Regions from separate parts of the Paenibacillus lacisediminis genome, predicted to be linked through region 1. Evidence: riboswitches for the same ligand, from Rfam matches in the RefSeq annotation. Region 1 holds a riboswitch; the other holds the start of a gene.

The links. Region 1 has a riboswitch for cyclic di-AMP ahead of ACLD72_RS04505 (hypothetical protein). Riboswitches for the same ligand answer to the same signal wherever they lie in the genome.
Region 2: linked by a shared signal. The riboswitch ahead of ACLD72_RS31460 (C40 family peptidase) and the one ahead of ACLD72_RS04505 (hypothetical protein) in region 1 are both predicted to bind cyclic di-AMP.

What each region holds. Positions count from the first base shown of each region.
Region 1 is NZ_JBKIAX020000002.1:246,261-254,785, forward strand. It holds gene kdpB (potassium-transporting ATPase subunit KdpB) at 1-1,293, opposite strand, end outside; gene kdpA (potassium-transporting ATPase subunit KdpA) at 1,318-2,997, opposite strand; gene kdpF (K(+)-transporting ATPase subunit F) at 3,246-3,323, opposite strand; gene ACLD72_RS04505 (hypothetical protein) at 3,450-3,854, opposite strand; cyclic di-AMP (ydaO/yuaA leader) riboswitch at 3,962-4,127, opposite strand; gene ACLD72_RS04510 (ATP-binding protein) at 4,574-6,127, shown strand; gene ACLD72_RS04515 (response regulator) at 6,114-6,815, shown strand; gene ACLD72_RS04520 (S-layer homology domain-containing protein) at 6,899-8,525, opposite strand, start outside.
Region 2 is NZ_JBKIAX020000030.1:30,493-39,017, reverse strand. It holds gene ACLD72_RS31500 (ATP-binding protein) at 1-1,317, shown strand, start outside; gene rluF (23S rRNA pseudouridine(2604) synthase RluF) at 1,327-2,031, shown strand; gene motB (flagellar motor protein MotB) at 2,106-2,891, opposite strand; gene motA (flagellar motor stator protein MotA) at 2,875-3,678, opposite strand; gene ACLD72_RS31480 (hypothetical protein) at 3,869-4,162, shown strand; gene ACLD72_RS31475 (4a-hydroxytetrahydrobiopterin dehydratase) at 4,339-4,638, shown strand; gene ACLD72_RS31470 (c-type cytochrome) at 4,717-5,076, opposite strand; gene ACLD72_RS31465 (GNAT family N-acetyltransferase) at 5,235-5,738, opposite strand; gene ACLD72_RS31460 (C40 family peptidase) at 5,982-6,464, opposite strand; cyclic di-AMP (ydaO/yuaA leader) riboswitch at 6,469-6,606, opposite strand; gene ACLD72_RS31455 (C40 family peptidase) at 6,849-7,319, opposite strand; cyclic di-AMP (ydaO/yuaA leader) riboswitch at 7,323-7,459, opposite strand; gene ACLD72_RS31450 (hypothetical protein) at 7,681-8,511, opposite strand.

The DNA.
Region 1 (8,525 bases):
CGCCACGGCCAATGGGGTTCCGCCCTCCGAGGCGATGCGATTGGCCTGTCTCTCCAAATCCTCCGGGATCAACCCGCCTTGTGAAGCCACCCATTTGCGAATGGCGTCAACCGCCCCTTTGCGCACCTGGCGGCGGTCCTTCAGATCGACGCCGCTCATTCGCGTTTCCGCCTTGAATTCAACAAAGCTGCCACCCTCGCCGAGCGAGGCGTCATAGGATTTCCCGTTTTTCTTCATCCACTCCAGTACCGAGCGGCCTTCCGGGGTTTCGTCCTGCACCGAAGATACCGCTGCCCAAGCAGCCGCCTCATCGTTGCCCGCGCCTCCAACCGGTATAATTTCGCTGGCCATCCGGTTCCCGAAGGTAATCGTTCCGGTTTTGTCGAGAATCATTGTGTTGATATCTCCCGCAGCCTCAACCGCTTTACCGGACATCGCCAGCACATTGAACTGCGTCACCCGATCCATGCCGGCAATGCCGATGGCCGACAGCAGGCCCCCGATCGTCGTTGGGATCAAACAAACAAGCAAGGCGATGAGTACCGGAATTTCCAAATCAATATCCACATAAGAAGCGATCGGTCCAAGCGTCACGACGACGATCAGAAAAATAAGCGTCAGACTGATCAACAGCGTATTAAGTGCAATTTCATTCGGCGTTTTCTGCCGTTTCGCGCCTTCGACAAGTGCGATCATCCGGTCGATAAACGTCTCCCCGGGATCGCTGGTAATTCTCACCTTAATCCGGTCGCTAATTACGCGCGTTCCACCGGTGACCGAATTGAAATCGCCGCCCGCTTCCTTGATCACCGGCGCCGATTCGCCGGTAATCGCCGACTCGTCGACAGAGGCGAGCCCTTCGATCACTTCACCGTCACCGGGTATCATCTCCCCTTGAGAAACAACGACGATATCCCCCTTGCGCAGCTCCGTCGAAGGCACGGTTTTAACGCCATTGCCAACCACTTTGTTCGCGGTAATCTCTTTCTTCGTCCGCTTTAACGTATCGGCTTGTGCCTTGCCTCTGCCCTCCGCCAAGGCTTCGGCGAAATTAGCGAACAGTACCGTAAACAATAAGATCACAAACACAGTGAGATTAAAGCCGATGCGGTCCTCCGCATCGAAGTAACCAGGGAACACCGTCATCAGCAGTACGATGACTGTGCCAACCTCAACGACGAACATCACCGGATTTTTCATCATAACGGCCGGATTCAGCTTGATGACGCTAGCCTTCAAGGCTTGCGCAACAAGCGGACCGGAAAACATGCTTTTTTTACGTTTTTCGTTCATGGCAACTTCCCCCCATTTTCTTACTTAACGAATCGTCAGATGCTCAGCGACTGGCCCCAGGGCAATCACCGGCAGGAAAGTCAACGCGCCGATCAAAATGACGGTGCCGATCAGCAGGAAGGTGAACAGCGCATTGTCCGTGCGGAACGTGCCGATCGTCTCCGGCACCCATTGCTTGCGCGTCAACGATCCGGCGACGGCGAGCATCGCGATCATCGATATATACCGCCCGAAAAACATCACCAGGCCGGTCGTCATGTTCCAAAACGGCGTATTGTCCGCCAGCCCCTCGAAGCCGGAACCGTTGTTTGCAGCCGACGACGTATATTCGTACAGCACCTGCGTGATGCCGTGAAAGCCGGGATTCGAGATCGCCCCTTTGCCGAGATCGGTCAGGAAGGCGATCGCCGTCGGCGCCAGGATGATGAACGGGTGCGCCAGAATCGCAATCGCGATCAGCTTCATCTCGCGCGGCTCGATCTTGCGGCCAAGGAACTCCGGCGTACGGCCGACCATAAGCCCGCAGATGAACACGGCAAGTATGGCGTACATCAGCATATTGATTAGCCCGACACCTTTTCCGCCGAATACGACGTTCAGCATCATCTCCGCCAGCGGCACAAGACCGCCGAGCGGGGTCAGCGTATCGTGCATATTGTTGACCGTGCCGGTCGTCGCCGCCGTCGTCACGGTAGTGAACAGCGCGGATTGAGCGATGCCGAAGCGCACCTCTTTCCCTTCCATGCTGCCCTGCGAAGCATCGATGCCAAGCGCGTTCAGCACCGGATTGCCGCTCTTCTCGGCGGTGTAAGCAACAGTAAGGAACACAAGGAACAAGACCATCATCGCCGAAAATATAACCCAACCCTGCTTCCGGCTTTTCGCGAATCTGCCGTACATGAAGGGCAGCGACGCGGCCAACGACCACATCGACAGGATCTCAATCACATTGGTCAGCGGGTTCGGATTTTCAAACGGATGCGACGAGTTAGCGCCCATAAAGCCGCCGCCGTTGGTGCCCAGATGCTTGATCGACTCCAGCGAAGCGATTGGCCCGATCGCAATCTGCTGATTCGCGCCTTCAAGCGTCGTTACCGTCAGGGTAGAACCAAGCGTCTGCGGCACCTGCAGCGCGACCAGTACGAGCGTGACGATCAACGCCAGCGGGAAGAAAATCCGCGTATGCGCCTTAACGAAATCCTCAAAGAAATTACCCAAGGTTTTGCCCTTGCTCGTAATGCCCCGGACAAACGCGACTGCGACCGAGAGGCCCGTAGCCGCCGACGTAAACATCATCATCATGATCACAGCCATTTGCGAGAAGTACGTCAGCCCCGTCTCGCCGCTGTAATGCTGCAGATTTGTGTTCGTAATGAAGCTGATCACCGTGTTCATCACCAGCGTCGGCTCCATATTGCCGATACCGTTGGGATTCAACGGCAAGCCGCTCTGCACCCGCAGCAGCAAGTAACTTACCGCGACGAGCATAAGGTTGGTTGCGATAAAGCTGATCGCGTACCGTTTCCAGCTCATGCCCGCGCGATGCTTCAGACCGATGACCGCATAAATGGGTTTCTCGGCCCACCCGAATATTTTATCCGTGCGGTTGGGTTCGTTAGAGAAAACGTGATACAAATAATTACCGAGCGGTTTGGCGATCAGCATTAAAATACCGATTACGATTATGATTTGCAGTATATCCATGACCGTTCCTCCCACTATTAGAGGTAGTTCAAAAAGTCATCTTTCCATGACGAAGCCGTTCAAAGAAGAGGACTCGACGTCGAATCTTGAATTCAGCCGGGCCTTCCGTTGCTCACGTACCCAAAACGTACGCTCCGCTACTCAGTCCCTAGCTTCATCCAACCTTCTCGGTCCTAAAAACCTGACTTTTTGAACTTACACTATAAACAAAACTCGACGTTTTGAACTTTCACCATAAACAAAACTCGTTAAAACTTTTCCGGATGAAGCAACGCATAGATTAGATAGATCAGCAATGCAAACGTAAAAATCAACACGATGGTCATTCGCGTTCGCCTCCCGTATCCTCCACCGTTTTACCGCACCAAACGACAAATCCAACTATAAGCGCGAAGGCGACGGTCAACGTTAGTACCATCCAAATATCCAGCATCATGACACTCCTCCAATGGTTAATCCGTCAGGTGGCTGAGCAGAAACCCGACTTCCCCGCTTTTTGTGTGCACCACGTAGGAAGCACCGAGTTGCTTATAAATCGCATCCGGGTGCCACGCCGTCGTCACGACAGTTACCGCCCCGCACGACCAGCGGGAAGCGACCTGCAAATACTGGCAGCTCAGCGGCAAGCTGGTCTCAAAGATAAACACGCGACCGATCGGAAATGCGGGCACCCCGCCCATTTGATTACGGGTGGTATTTACACGCAAAATCTCATCCACTCCCAATTCCCTCAGCAACTTTTCTTCCCTTTTATTATTGGTTAGGACCGCTACCGGGACTTTTCGGTACAATAGCAACTGAACGAAGTTTCTCCCCGCTTGATTGGAAGCGGCCACTAAAATACGGCTTTTCTCCATAATTTCCTCCCCCGGATCAAGAAAGAAGGCAACAAAAAAGAAGCCTTGGAAAAGAGGAACCTTTTCCGCGGCTTCTTGCAGTCGACCCGACCGGCCCGCGACAAAATGTTGCCTCTCCACACGCTTACGAGGTTAGCTGACGGATTCGGGCGTGAGAGTCGCCCTACACCCGGCATTTGAATATGCCGGGTGATTCACCCCATGAAGCCGGCTAATGGCTTCTATTGGTTCCCCCGTTCCTTGTGTCTTTCAAGGATTCAGCGATACATGAAATCATCATTTTCAATTACAGCTAGCTGACGATTCGGGCGGTGAGAGGCGCCCTCCGTCTTTGACAAATGAGTTATGACCGATGATGACGCCCCCAACGGTTTCGATCGGCTTGCTCTCACACAAGCTTCGGCTCGTTGACTTCGTATTCGATCGGCAAATCCATTCAGAATCGAATGGCCATTCAATTCATGGATTGTATCTTACTCCTTAGCTAAATTGTTGTAAAACGATGCAGCTAGCATATCCGTGAAAAAAAGAAACTTTAAGATGAGGTTAGCGCTCTCAGAACATTAAATCTTTATTTTCCTCGCAAATACTCATGATTATATGGCTTTTCATGTATTTTTACGGAATTTTTACACCTTTGAACGGTTTATTTTATTCCTTTTTTACATTACCTTGAACTATAGTTAGAAGCGGGAATATAGACGGACAGGAGGGGTTACATGTATAAGCCGGAATCGAGGTGGATGCTATGGAAGCCTTATGTAAGCATCACTTTGCTCATCGCTTTCATGACCGTCGCCATGCAGCCGTTCGGACTAGCGTTTGATTTAGTCAACATTGCACTTCTCTATTTGCTGCCCGTGCTATTGAGTGCCGCCCTCTGGGGACTGCGTCCAGCTCTTTATGCCGCAGTTATGGGAGTCTTGGCATTCGATTTCTTTTTCGTTTCTCCAACTTTGAGTTTTACGATCGCGGACTTGCGCTATCTGATCTCGTTTGGCGTTTATTTGGCAGTAGCCGCGTTAACGGCCAGCCTGGCGGTAAAGCTGAAGAGGCAGTTGCTATACTCTAAGCAGAGGGAGGAGCATACAGCCGCGCTCTACGTGCTGAGCCGGCAAATGAGCGATATCACGGACATTCATTCCCTGCTCAATAATGTTTCCCAGCAAGTTTCACAAACCATCGGTACGGAGATTGCGATTTATTTGCCGGGCGAACAAAGCAATTTAGTGCTGACCCATTGCTCCTCGGTTCATAGCGATTGGGGACAGGGCGAAACGGAAAAAGTGATGGCCAAGCTGGCGTTCGATCACGGCGAAGCGGTCGGATACGGAACCAATACCTTGAGAGATTCTCCAGGCCATTACCTGCCGCTGAGAACCGAAGACCGTGTGCACGGGGTATTGGCGCTCAATCTGAAAGATCGGAAAAGCGGGTTCACCACCGAGCAGTTGCGGATGTTGGATGCCCTGGGCGGTATGGCGGCCAGCGCCATTGCTCGCGTGAAACTGGCGGAGGAAGCCAAAATCGCTCATTTGACGGCTGAATCGGAACGGCTTCGCACAGCTATTCTGGATTCCGTTTCTCATGAATTGCGCACTCCGTTAGCCGCCATTATCGGCTCGGCAACCAGCCTAATTGAAGGCAATTCTCTTTTTTCTTCGGAGGATCGTACGGAATTGCTTCTTACCATTCGGGATGGCGCCCTCCGTATGAATCGGTTGGTCAAAAACCTGCTCAGCATGGTGCAATTGGAAAGCGGCATGCTGCGTCTCAGAAAAAATTGGTGTGATGTAGAAGATCTGATCGGCGTCACCTTGGCACAAGTCAAAGATTTTCAGCAGCATCGAAAGCTGCGGGTAGACCTTCCAGCATCCGTTCCTATGGTAATGGGCGATGAAATTTTGCTCGAGCAAATGCTGGTCAACGTGGTCAGCAACGCGATCAAATACAGTTCGGATTACAGCGATATTCTCATAACGGTAAGACCCGAGGACGACAAGCTTGTTATCCTTGTTTCCGATACGGGAATCGGACTTGCTGGTGACGAATACAGCCGGATCTTCGAAAAATTTTACCGTTCCGCTACTGCCAAGCAAGTAACGGGCACGGGATTGGGACTTGCCATTTGCAAGGGAATCGTGGAGTTGCACAATGGAACCATAACGGCGAAGCCGAATGAACCGCAAGGGACCGTAATTAAAATTACACTTCCCCTAAGCAAGCAGTGCGGAGTACATTTAGAAGAAATGGAGGAGGATGGCTATAAATAAACATGGAGCCCGTATATTAATTGTCGATGACGAACCTCAAATTCGCAAGCTGCTGACGGTGACTTTACTGGCTCATCAGTATTCAATTCATGAAGCGTCCATGGGAGAGGAAGGAGTACTGCAGGCCTCATTGATTCATCCGGACCTGATCGTGCTGGATCTCGGATTGCCGGATATCTCCGGGATGGAGGTGTTGAATCGGATACGGGACTGGTCAAGTGTGCCGATCATCGTACTGACGGCTAAAGACAGGGAAGAAGACAAGATCGTGGCCTTGGATAGCGGTGCCGACGATTATGTGACCAAACCGTTCAGCATGGGAGAACTGGTGGCCAGAATTCGTGTAGCACTGCGCCACGCAGCCAAATCGGCAAACGAACCAGTACTTCGGATTGGTGGACTAACTATCGATTTGGCGCAGCGAATTGTGGAAATGAATGGAGAACGGGTAAAATTGACCCCGACAGAATATGACCTGCTGAAAGTCCTCGCCTCGAACGCCGGGAAGATCGTAACGCAGCGGCAACTGCTTCAGGAAGTATGGGGCAGCCATCATGATGAGTCAGAAAGTCACTACCTGAGGATCTATATCGGACATCTGCGTAAGAAACTGGAAGAAGATTCGACACAACCGAAGTTAATTGTTACGGAGCCGGGGATCGGATATCGCCTGCTTTCCGGGGAGTAATCCACCCATATCTGCCCCTTAGAAAACGGAATAACGCCCCGCAAGCTGCAGGCCTGCGGGGCGTTTCTTCCACTAGAAAAGTGTCATTCTAATGAAATAGCTTCTCTGCTTTTAATAAGGTAATTGTAAATTACCTGCGCCGCCATCGCCCGGTTGGTAAAGCTCTGCGGAGAAAGACGGCCGTCGTCGGTTCCCTGCATCAGGCCAGCCCCCAACATATCGTTGATGGCTGGCTGCGCGTAGTCAGCAATATCGCCGGCGTCGCTAAAGCTCTGTGCCGTACTTGGGTGATCCGCCGACAGCTCGGTTCCCGCCGCCGCGATGATGGAGTGAAGGATCACGGCCATATCCTGACGGGTAATTTTCGCTTCCGGTCTGAAACGGTTATCCCCTGTTCCCTGAACCAGTCCCATGCTCTTGGCCGCCGCCAAATACGAGCTATAGTACCGGTCGCCGGCGTCCGCAAAATTACTTCCGGCCTCACCAGCCGCCGGCTCAATCCCGAAAGCATTCATGGTCATCACGAGAAACTCCGCACGGCTAATGTCGTTCCGCGGCAGAAAACGTCCTTCACCGCTGCCCTTGACTACATCCCTTGCCGACAGGTAATTAACAGCTTGGGCATACCAGCTTGAAGGGCTCACATCCTGATAGGAGACCGTCTTGCCCCCGAGGACAAAATGCCCCAGACGGCCGGTATGAAATACTACCGCCTGCAAATCTTTATTGTAATGGCTGTTCAGCACCGCTTTTGCAGGGCCGCCCGCATTTATGGACCAGACCGCAAGGGAGTCGGTCTGTTCGCCTTCACCAGGGACATAAGGAACGGACACCGCAACGTCCGTCACGCTCCCCTGCCAGTCAACGTCCTTGCCGTCAATGAGCAGCGCAAGCTCGATGGCCGGTCTGCCGCCGATCAGCCCCAGCACTTCCGATGATAATCCGGCTGGAACGTCGGGACGGATAACCAGTTCCACGATGGGACCGGCCGTACCGGTACGGCTCAGCATACCCGAGGGCAGAGTCACGCGGGCATGCGGAGTAACAACCTCAATCAGGCTCCGTCCATCCGTTTCGCTAAAGAATGCCGACGGAAGCTGGGTGATAAATTCGCCGTCGAAACGGTTCCCGCTGTCGTCCAGTACAACGGATACTTTTTTAATTCCTCTCTTGTCTGCGCTGACGTTGGAAAAGGCTGCGCTGAGCTCCTCTTCAGTGATGGAGACAACAGCCTGGTTTCCGTTAATAGCCGCTTGAGCGGTGATCGTGCCGGAACCGGACGGAGCAGGCTTGACATTGCCCCCCGGGTTGACACTCGCGCCGCCGCCTACGCTGTCGGAACCTTTTCCATTATTTCCTTTTCCGCCACCGTTATTTCCCCTGTCGTCATCTTCATCATCGTCATCATCTCCGTTGTTGTCGCCCGGAACCGTTGGGGTAGTTCCATTATTGGCTGTTGTAAAGCGGTAAATCGGGCTGCGTGCCGAAGCGCCGTATTCGTCCGTAATGTCCATATACCAATAGTAGGTTTGGCGTGCCGTAAGACCGTCCCACGGCACGGAAGCAACACTGCCGGAGGTTATTCCCTTTTGCTCCCCGATCAGCGTATCTTTGTACACATTAACCGCAATATAATCGGTAGCCACCCGTTTTTGGATATCCCTGAACGCAAAAGGCTCCGTAAAGTCCTCGGTAGCATCATCGAAGAAA
Region 2 (8,525 bases), on a different contig from region 1:
CGTCTGATTCTGCCGATTCGGAATATTCTTGACCAGGTCAATGAGCTGTCCGTCGGGCAGTTTGAAGCCCGGCTTCAGGTGGACCGGAAGGATGAGCTGGGCCTGCTGGCTAACAAAATCAACGCGATGGCCGATAGCTTGGGCAACTACACCAAGGAATTAACGCAGAAAAGCGAAGAAAACCGCTCCATGAAAGAATATTTGGAATCGATCATCAGTCAAACCGCCGACGCGATTCATATTACGGATGTCGAAGGACGGGTGCGGTTGGTGAACCCCGCCTTTGAGAGCTTGTATGGGTGGACGAGCGAAGAGATCATCGGTTCGCGCCTTGAGTTTACTCCTCCCTTTGAGGAAGAGGAGAACAGGACGGCCTGGCGCCAGGAAGAGGAGTCGGGCGGCAAGGCGGCCTCCGTCGTGACGGAAACGGTACGTCTGCGCAAAGATGGAGGCTCGGTCGAGGTAGGCATCAGCGTATCGCCGATTTATGACCAGGAAGGTAAAATTACGGCGTTTATCAGCATTTCCCGGGACATGACGGAACACAATAAGATGGATGAACTGCTGCGCCGCTCGGAAAAGTTGACCACGGTCGGTCAACTGGCGGCGGGGGTTGCCCATGAGATCCGCAATCCGCTGACAACGCTGCGGGGGTTTCTGCAAATGCAGCAACAGACCAAAGCGATCAATACGATGCACACCGATGTCATGCTGGCTGAACTGGACCGGATTAACCTGATTGTCAGCGAATTTTTGATTCTCGCAAAACCGCAGGCCGTGCAATTTCTCACGAAGGATGTTCGTTTTACGCTGGGGGACGTCGTCTCTTTATTGGATAGTGAGGCGCACTTACATAATATCGAGTTCGCGGTTCTTTTCTCGCAGCAGCCAGTTATGGTACATTGTGAGGAAAATCAACTTAAGCAGGTGTTTATCAATGTGCTGAAAAACGCTATGGAGGCTATGCCAAAAGGCGGGAAAATCGCCCTTCAGTTGGAGGTGCACGATGGCCGCCAAGCGGTGCTGCGGGTGATTGACGAGGGCGAAGGCATCGCGAAGGAGCGGCTGCTCAAGCTAGGGGAGCCCTTCTACACGAACAAGGAAAAGGGGACCGGTTTGGGGCTGATGGTAAGCCAGCGTATTATCGAGAGCCATCGGGGAACGCTGCTGATCGAAAGCGAGTTGGGCAAAGGCACGGTCGTCACGATTACGTTGCCTCTGGCTTCTGCGGAGGAAGCTGCGGACTCCGGAGAGCTGACGGATTTGGCCGATGGCTGCGGGCAAGGCGGCTTGAATTTTACAGAGACGGGTGGATAAAGTTATATCATGCGGATTAACAAATTTATCAGTGAGACAGGATTTTGCTCCCGCCGCGAAGCAGACAAGCTGGTGGAGTCGGGGAAAGTGACGATCAACGGAGTCACCGCCGTGCTGGGCAGCCAGGCCGAACCGGGCGATGATGTGCGGGTTGAGGGGAAGCCGATTTCGCCTAAACAGACCAAACACGTCTATATTGCCTTGAATAAGCCGGTAGGGATCACAAGTACCACGGAGAGCCATATCAAAGGTAATATCGTCGATTTTGTCGGGCATTCGGAGCGGATTTTTCCGATCGGCCGTCTCGACAAAGACTCGGAGGGGCTGATTTTGCTGACGAGCGACGGGGATATCGTCAACAAAATTTTACGGGCCGAAGGCAAACATGAGAAGGAATATATCGTGACGGTGGACCGTCCAATGTCGTCCGGCTTTCTGAAGGCGATGAGCGAAGGCGTGAAAATTTTAGGCCAGATGACCTTGCCCTGCAAAGTGACCCGAATTTCGGAGCGGGTGTTTCGGATTATTTTAACGGAGGGAAAAAACCGGCAAATCCGCAGGATGTGCAGCGCCTTGGGTTATGAGGTACGCAAGCTGCAGCGGATCCGAATCATGAATATCCACCTGGGTGAACAAAAGGCCGGCACTTGGCGGGATTTAACCGAGCGGGAGAAGCGGGAGCTTGGCGAAGCGCTGAATTATAGGCTGACCTGAAACAACGAAGTGCAACAAACGAAAACGAAGGCAGACCCTGACGTAAGGGCCTGCCTTTATTGTTTTTACCGCCGTTAGTGTGCCGCAGTAACGCCAAGCTGTTGATTCCTGTCCACATATTTGCGGATGATCGAGACTTCGACCCGGCGGTTTTGGGCTCTTCCTGCTGCCGTATCGTTGCCGGCGACGGGGTGATATTCGCCGTAGCCGATCGCGCTGAATTTCTTCCGATCCAGGTTGGTGTTCTGCAGCAGGATCTTCATGAAGTTCAAGGCGCGCTTTGCGCTCAAATCCCAGTTGGACGGGAATTCGTAGGTGGAGATCGGTACGTTGTCCGTATGCCCCGAAACGATCACCTCATAGTCCGGAAACTCCTGCAGCATCGTCGAGATTGCTTTGGCAAGCTGACTGGATTCCGGCTTGACCACGGCTTCGCCCGAAGCAAACAGCGCTTTATCGCTGATCGTGATCATTAACTGCGATTGGTTGAGCTTCGTATCCAGATCCTCGGTCAGCCCATTTTCCTTGATATAATTGTCCAGTTGCCGCTTCAGGGCCTCCAGGCTTTCCTGTTCCTTGCGCATCAACTCGGTATTGCTCATGGAAGAGGTTTCGCGCTGCCGGTCTTGCCCCATGTTCTCGTTTTGGGTCATGGACGTTTGCTCCAAAATGCCGGCACTTCCGGTAAGGATGCTGTTGAACGCCTGGCTCATTTCTTCAAATTTTTTGGCGTCGACCGTGCTCATGCCGAACAAAACGATGAACAGCGCCAGCATCAGCGTCATTAAGTCGGAATAAGGGAGCAGCCAGCTTTCGTCGGCATGTTCCTCGTGTTCCTGGTGTTTATTCTTTTTGCTCACCTTCATTTACCCCCTTTTCTAAAATTTGCGCACGTTCGGCAGGGGTTAAGAACACGGCCAGCTTTTGTTGAATCGCGATGGTGGACACGCCGGATTGGATCGACAGCAGCCCTTCCACCATCATTAACTTCACTTCCATCTCCTTTTTGGAAAGGCGTTTCAATTTATTGGAAATCGGATGCCATAACACATAACCGGTAAAAATACCAAACACGGTAGCGATAAAAGCGCCTGAAATCGCGTGGGACAATTTCTCAATATCGCTCATGTCCGAGAGGGCCGCAATCAAGCCGACTACGGCGCCGAGGACGCCGAGGGTCGGCGCGTACATCCCGGCTTGGGAAAACATCAGGGCCCCGACTTTATGGCGCTCTTCAGTCGCCGCGATATCTTCGGTAAGCACGTCTTGAACGAACTCCTGATCATTGCCGTCAATGATCATGCGCATGCCCCCACGCAAAAAGTCATCGTCGATTTCTTCCACCTTCGCCTCCAGGGCAAGCAGGCCTTCACGCCGGGTAATCGTCGCCCATTCCGTGAATAGGGTGATCAGCTCGGCTTTGGTAATCATCTTCGGTTGAGAGACGGTCAATTTGAGCAGTTTCGGAAACTTCTTGAGCTCCGCCATAGGGAAGGCCATGAACAGCGTCGCCGCGGTCCCGACAAATATAATGACGAAGGCCGCAGGGTTGGAGACCAGGCTTCCAACAGGCGCGCCTTTCAAGAACATCCCCAAGATAAGCGAAACGAGTCCAAGAATAAGTCCAATAATCGATGAAATTTCCATTGTACACCTCGTCCTTGAGTTAAATTGAATCCTTTCTTTTCTTTCCGCATCCTTGCGGAAAAGACGTTACTGCTGCCTAAAAAAAGATTTATCTATTTTATCGACAGTTCTGCCTTTTTTTTTAAGTGGTTTTTTCCGGTATAATAAGAGCATGACCTGAAAGCCAGGGTTATCAAGGGAGGATATAACGGTGGGCGTAAAGCACGGAAGGGATTATGAATATATTTTGGCCGACTTGACGGAAGCGGTGGGCCGGATTTCCGATAGCTATCTTTTTTTTGATATGGAATTGTCGGAGTGGGCGGGATTGGCTGACGAGGAGCGGGCCGAGGTGCAGGAGGCGCTGGCTGAGGACCTGTTTTTTGCGTTAGGCGCGGAACCCGTCATTGAGGTCGGAAGCGCGATCGTCATCTATGATCCGGAAGGACACCGCATCAATGTTCTGATCGGGGACGAAGAGCTTACCTCCGTGGCTTTGATCTAGAGAAATTTGGTTTGACCCGGGGTTCCGTGGTAAAATAGTTAGTCAGGAAGCAGTACGCATGTTCAGGTTGTTTGCAGAATAAAATAGTAGAGGACGGGGCCGGAAGCTTAGGTCCCGATGCGCCAGGGGATACTTACATAATAAGGAGTTCTTGAAGAGAACGGGGAGGATAAATGATGCCGTTTACACCGCAAGAAGTACAAGCGCATTTGGAAAAGCTGGAAGGCTGGGAACTTGAGGAAGGACGATGGATCTTCCGCAAATATACGTTCTCCAATTTTATGAAGGGTATTGCTTTCGTGGATGAGGTAGCCGCAATTTCAGAAGCGTTTAATCATCACCCGTTTATTACGATCGACTATAAAACCGTGACGCTCCGGCTGACCTCATGGGAAGAAGGCGGAATTACGGCAGTGGATATTAAAGAAGCGCAGCAATATAACGAGGCGTTTGACAAAATGCGCGCTGCGGATTAGGCCAGGCAAAAAAACGCCCGCCGGAAACGCTTAAGTTTCCGGCGGGCGTACTTTTCGTGTGCAATTTAGGTGTTTTTCTTATTTTTTCTCCGCGAGCCACATCGCAACGTTGGCAATCTCTTCATCCTTCAGCCGATCTTTGAAGGAAGGCATCATTCCGCCTTTGCCTTTGGTGATAATGCCGTAAAGCTGGTCAGCCGTCAGTTCGGCGCCGATCTTTTGCAGATTCGGTCCCGCGCCTCCTTGCAACTGATCTCCGTGGCAGGTGATACAGTTGGCTTTGACGGTGGCTTCGGCTTGTTCCGCATTCATCGTAATTTCAGGCAATTGCGGTTTGGCTTCCTTAGCGGTCTGCTCCCGGCTTGGCAGGGTGAACATCAGTACGACGGCCAAAGCGCAAGCTACGAGAAACAACCCGCTCATGATCCACTTTTGCATTCCAATCGCCCCTCCTATGTAAGCTACCTTAATCATTATAACGGAACATGCCGCTCGATCATAGTCTTTGTGTCAAAAATAGGAACAATTCCATCGCAATCGCGGTAAAATTTGTAACAAACTTCATAGGCAAGTCCGCTCTAACAGATCAAGGGCCTTTAGGATGAAGCCCGAGGCCCCCGATAAACCATGCAATAAAAAGGCTTGGAGATACCGCCAGGGGTCATTTTCTCGTAAAGGTCCGTGATGGTGAAGCCGGCCTTTTGATAAGCGCGAATCGCCCGGGTGTTCCACGTAAGCACTTCCAGGTCGATCTCATGGTCCGGTTTCCGCCGCAGTGCCTCCTCGACGATCTTTGTTACAAATCGTTTGCCGAGCCCATGTCCGCACAATTCCGGTTTCATGCCGATGCCGAGCCGCGTGACATCCTTAAGCGGGAAATATTGAGCAAATCCCGCAAGTTCTCCGCTTTCGTCCAGCACAGACACGTATTGCTCCGCTCTGATCGCCGGATTGCCGAATTCAACATCGAGCGCTTTCATTTGTTCCCAAGGAAGCCAGCTGTAGATGTCATAGGGAGAATCGTAACGCCAGGTGCAGATTTCCGCGCCGTGGCTCTCTTCCATGGGGACGATGCGAAATTGAATAATCGGTTTATCCATTAGGATCCTCCTTTAAAAACGGCATTCCTATTACCCTCACTCTAACGGGATTTACTTAACTTGTAAAGGTTTTGCCGGCGTTCGGACTCCTGTGGATATATGGGAATACACAAAAAATCGGTAACCTTTTGGCGTGTCGCTTCGTTATATAGATAGGGATGAAAAAAACCGCAAGCCATTTCGCATGGAATAGGCTTACGGCAGGCAGGTCATGTGAAGCGGAAATAAAGCGCCGGCGGAGGTTCAAGATTCCGCTGCGTACACGGAGTAACCGTATTTGCTGAGCACCCGCTTCGCGCCAACGTAGCGGTTCTCATAATAACTGTTGCTCAACTTGTCGATCCGGATTCCTTTGGAAGAGGAGGCATGGGCAAATTCTCCGTCGCCAACGTAGATGCCTACATGCGATACTTTTCCGCCCCCCAGGGTGTTAAAGAAGACAAGGTCGCCGGCTTGCAGCTCGCTTTTGGACACCGCCGTACCTGCCTTGTATTGGGCCGTGGATACGCGAGGGAGCGTAACGCCCATTTGCTTAAACACATACCGCGTAAACCCGGAGCAATCAAATCCGGCCGTGCTGGTGCCGCCGTATTTGTAGGGCGTGCCGTACACGGAATCGACAATGCCGGAGAGCGAAGTTTCCTGCTCGGCCGCGAAGGCGCTTCCAGCTCCCAGGGTGAAGCATAAAGCCAAACTCGTTACCGCTGCTGCTAAAGTCTTTCTCAAGATGTCTAACTCCTTCCAAGGCCTGCGAGGTTAGCTTAAGGATTCGGTTGAAGGTTCCCTATGATCCCTTTGAAGCGAGATCAATTCACCCTGATGTGGTTCCCCCGTTTCCCGGGTGCGGGGAATTCGGCAGTTCATGTAGTATGCACCCTAAAACGACGTTACAACAAAAATTACAAAGTTGTTACTATTTCTGTTGGTCATTTTACCAAAGCGGGCCAACATTGGCAAGTTTCCCGGCAAAAAGGATGCTTTTGGCCTGTTTGCGGAGCGGGTAAGTCTGGGTAATGATTCCTAGGGCCTTCATGTAAACATGAAAAACCCGCAGAGATGTGGCTGCCCCATCATCCCTGCGGGTTTATCGAATCGTTATAGTGTTTCCGATTACTGTTCGGCCGTTACAGCTTCATATTTCTCGGAGCTCATAATGCGTTTCGCTCCGACATACCGCTTCTCATAGTAGCTCTCGCTCAGTTTGCTGATGACCACTCCTTTGGAGGAAGAGGCATGCGCAAACTCGCCGTCACCGACATAAATGCCAACATGAGATATGCCATCGCCGGAAGTGTTGAAGAACACCAGATCGCCAGCGATTAATTCGTCCTTGGAAACTTTTGTTCCCATCTCGAATTGGGAGCCTGATTGATGAGGAAGATCAATGCCGAGTTGGTTAAATACATACATCGTAAATCCGGAACAGTCAAAACCGGAAGTCGTTGTTCCGCCTGAGGAATAAGGAGATCCGAGACCATTGTCAATGGCGCTGTTCAACTTGGAATCCGCGAAAACGCTGCCAGTTCCGATAGTGAAGAGCAACGCGAAACTTACTGCTGTTACGGTCAAACGCTTTTTCAAGAAGTATGCTCCTTCCAATGCCTACGAGGTTAGCTTAAGGATTCGGTTGAAGGTTCCCTATGATCCCTCACTTACGAGATCAATTCACCCAAAGTGGTTCCCCCGTTTCCCCGGCGCAGGGAATTCGGCTTTGATTTCACACCTGATAAGACTTATTCGACGTAGCTTGCTATTTTCCTGCCAAAGATGACAAAAATAATTACAAAACTGTTACTGAAATTGTGCTGCTGTTATTTTAACAAAGGCAGGGATCATTTGGCAATGGTTAATTCGCAAGATTAAGAGGGGAAAACCTCACACAAGGCCTTCGCAAAGTCGCGAAGGCCTTGTGCCGTAAAGGTTTCGGAGAGATGAAAAAAATTTAACTTTTTTCGGTTTTTGTCTGCCAGAGGCGATATTGCGAGGTGACTTGCCAAACTTTAAAAGCGCTGCGAAAAAGAGGGTAGGTTTGCTGCAGGATCAGCGCCAACATGCCGGTCCAGATCCAGGAGACCGTTCCGAACAGCAGGAAAACGCCCAGTCCGAACGCGCCCAGGATCAGGGAGATCCCGATGCCCTGCAGAAGGTGCCGGAAACAGACGAGGAGGGAACCCCAGACGCTGGATTTAAACAAATATCCAAATTGCACGTAGAGGAGGCATTGCCTTACCAGCCAGCCGTAAACGAACCAACCCAGGATGTAGATGAGGCCCGTCAGCATCGGGGCCATTTGTCCCCCGGACCCCAGCAGATACGGCCATAATCGCAGGAGCTTGGGAACAATCCAGAAGGAAGGCAGCATAATTAAAATAAGTTCAAGGGCATAAAACAGGGCGACCGGTTTCCAGAATTCCTTCATTCCGCGGAACAGCGGCAGTCCGTGCGCGCGGCTCTCGGAAGGGACAAGCCCGTAAAAAATTCCCGCTTGAATGAGAGGCGTGAGCAGAAGACGCAGAACCGCCATGCCGATCAGCAATCCCAAATAAAGGCGGACGTCCGGATTGCTCCCCAAATAAATACGCCCTTCCAGCAGAAACAGAAACCGGCTGAGCTGCGTTGGCAGCGGATCAGGATATCTTTGCAGCAGAGCGGTAACGGCAGTATCGACCAGCCGGTACAAAAACAACCCCCACAGCAGCTGATACAGGAACAAAATGATGACGGAGGGAAACTGGCTTTTCAGCAGGCTCCATCCCTGACGCACATAGGTCATACTCTATTACCCCC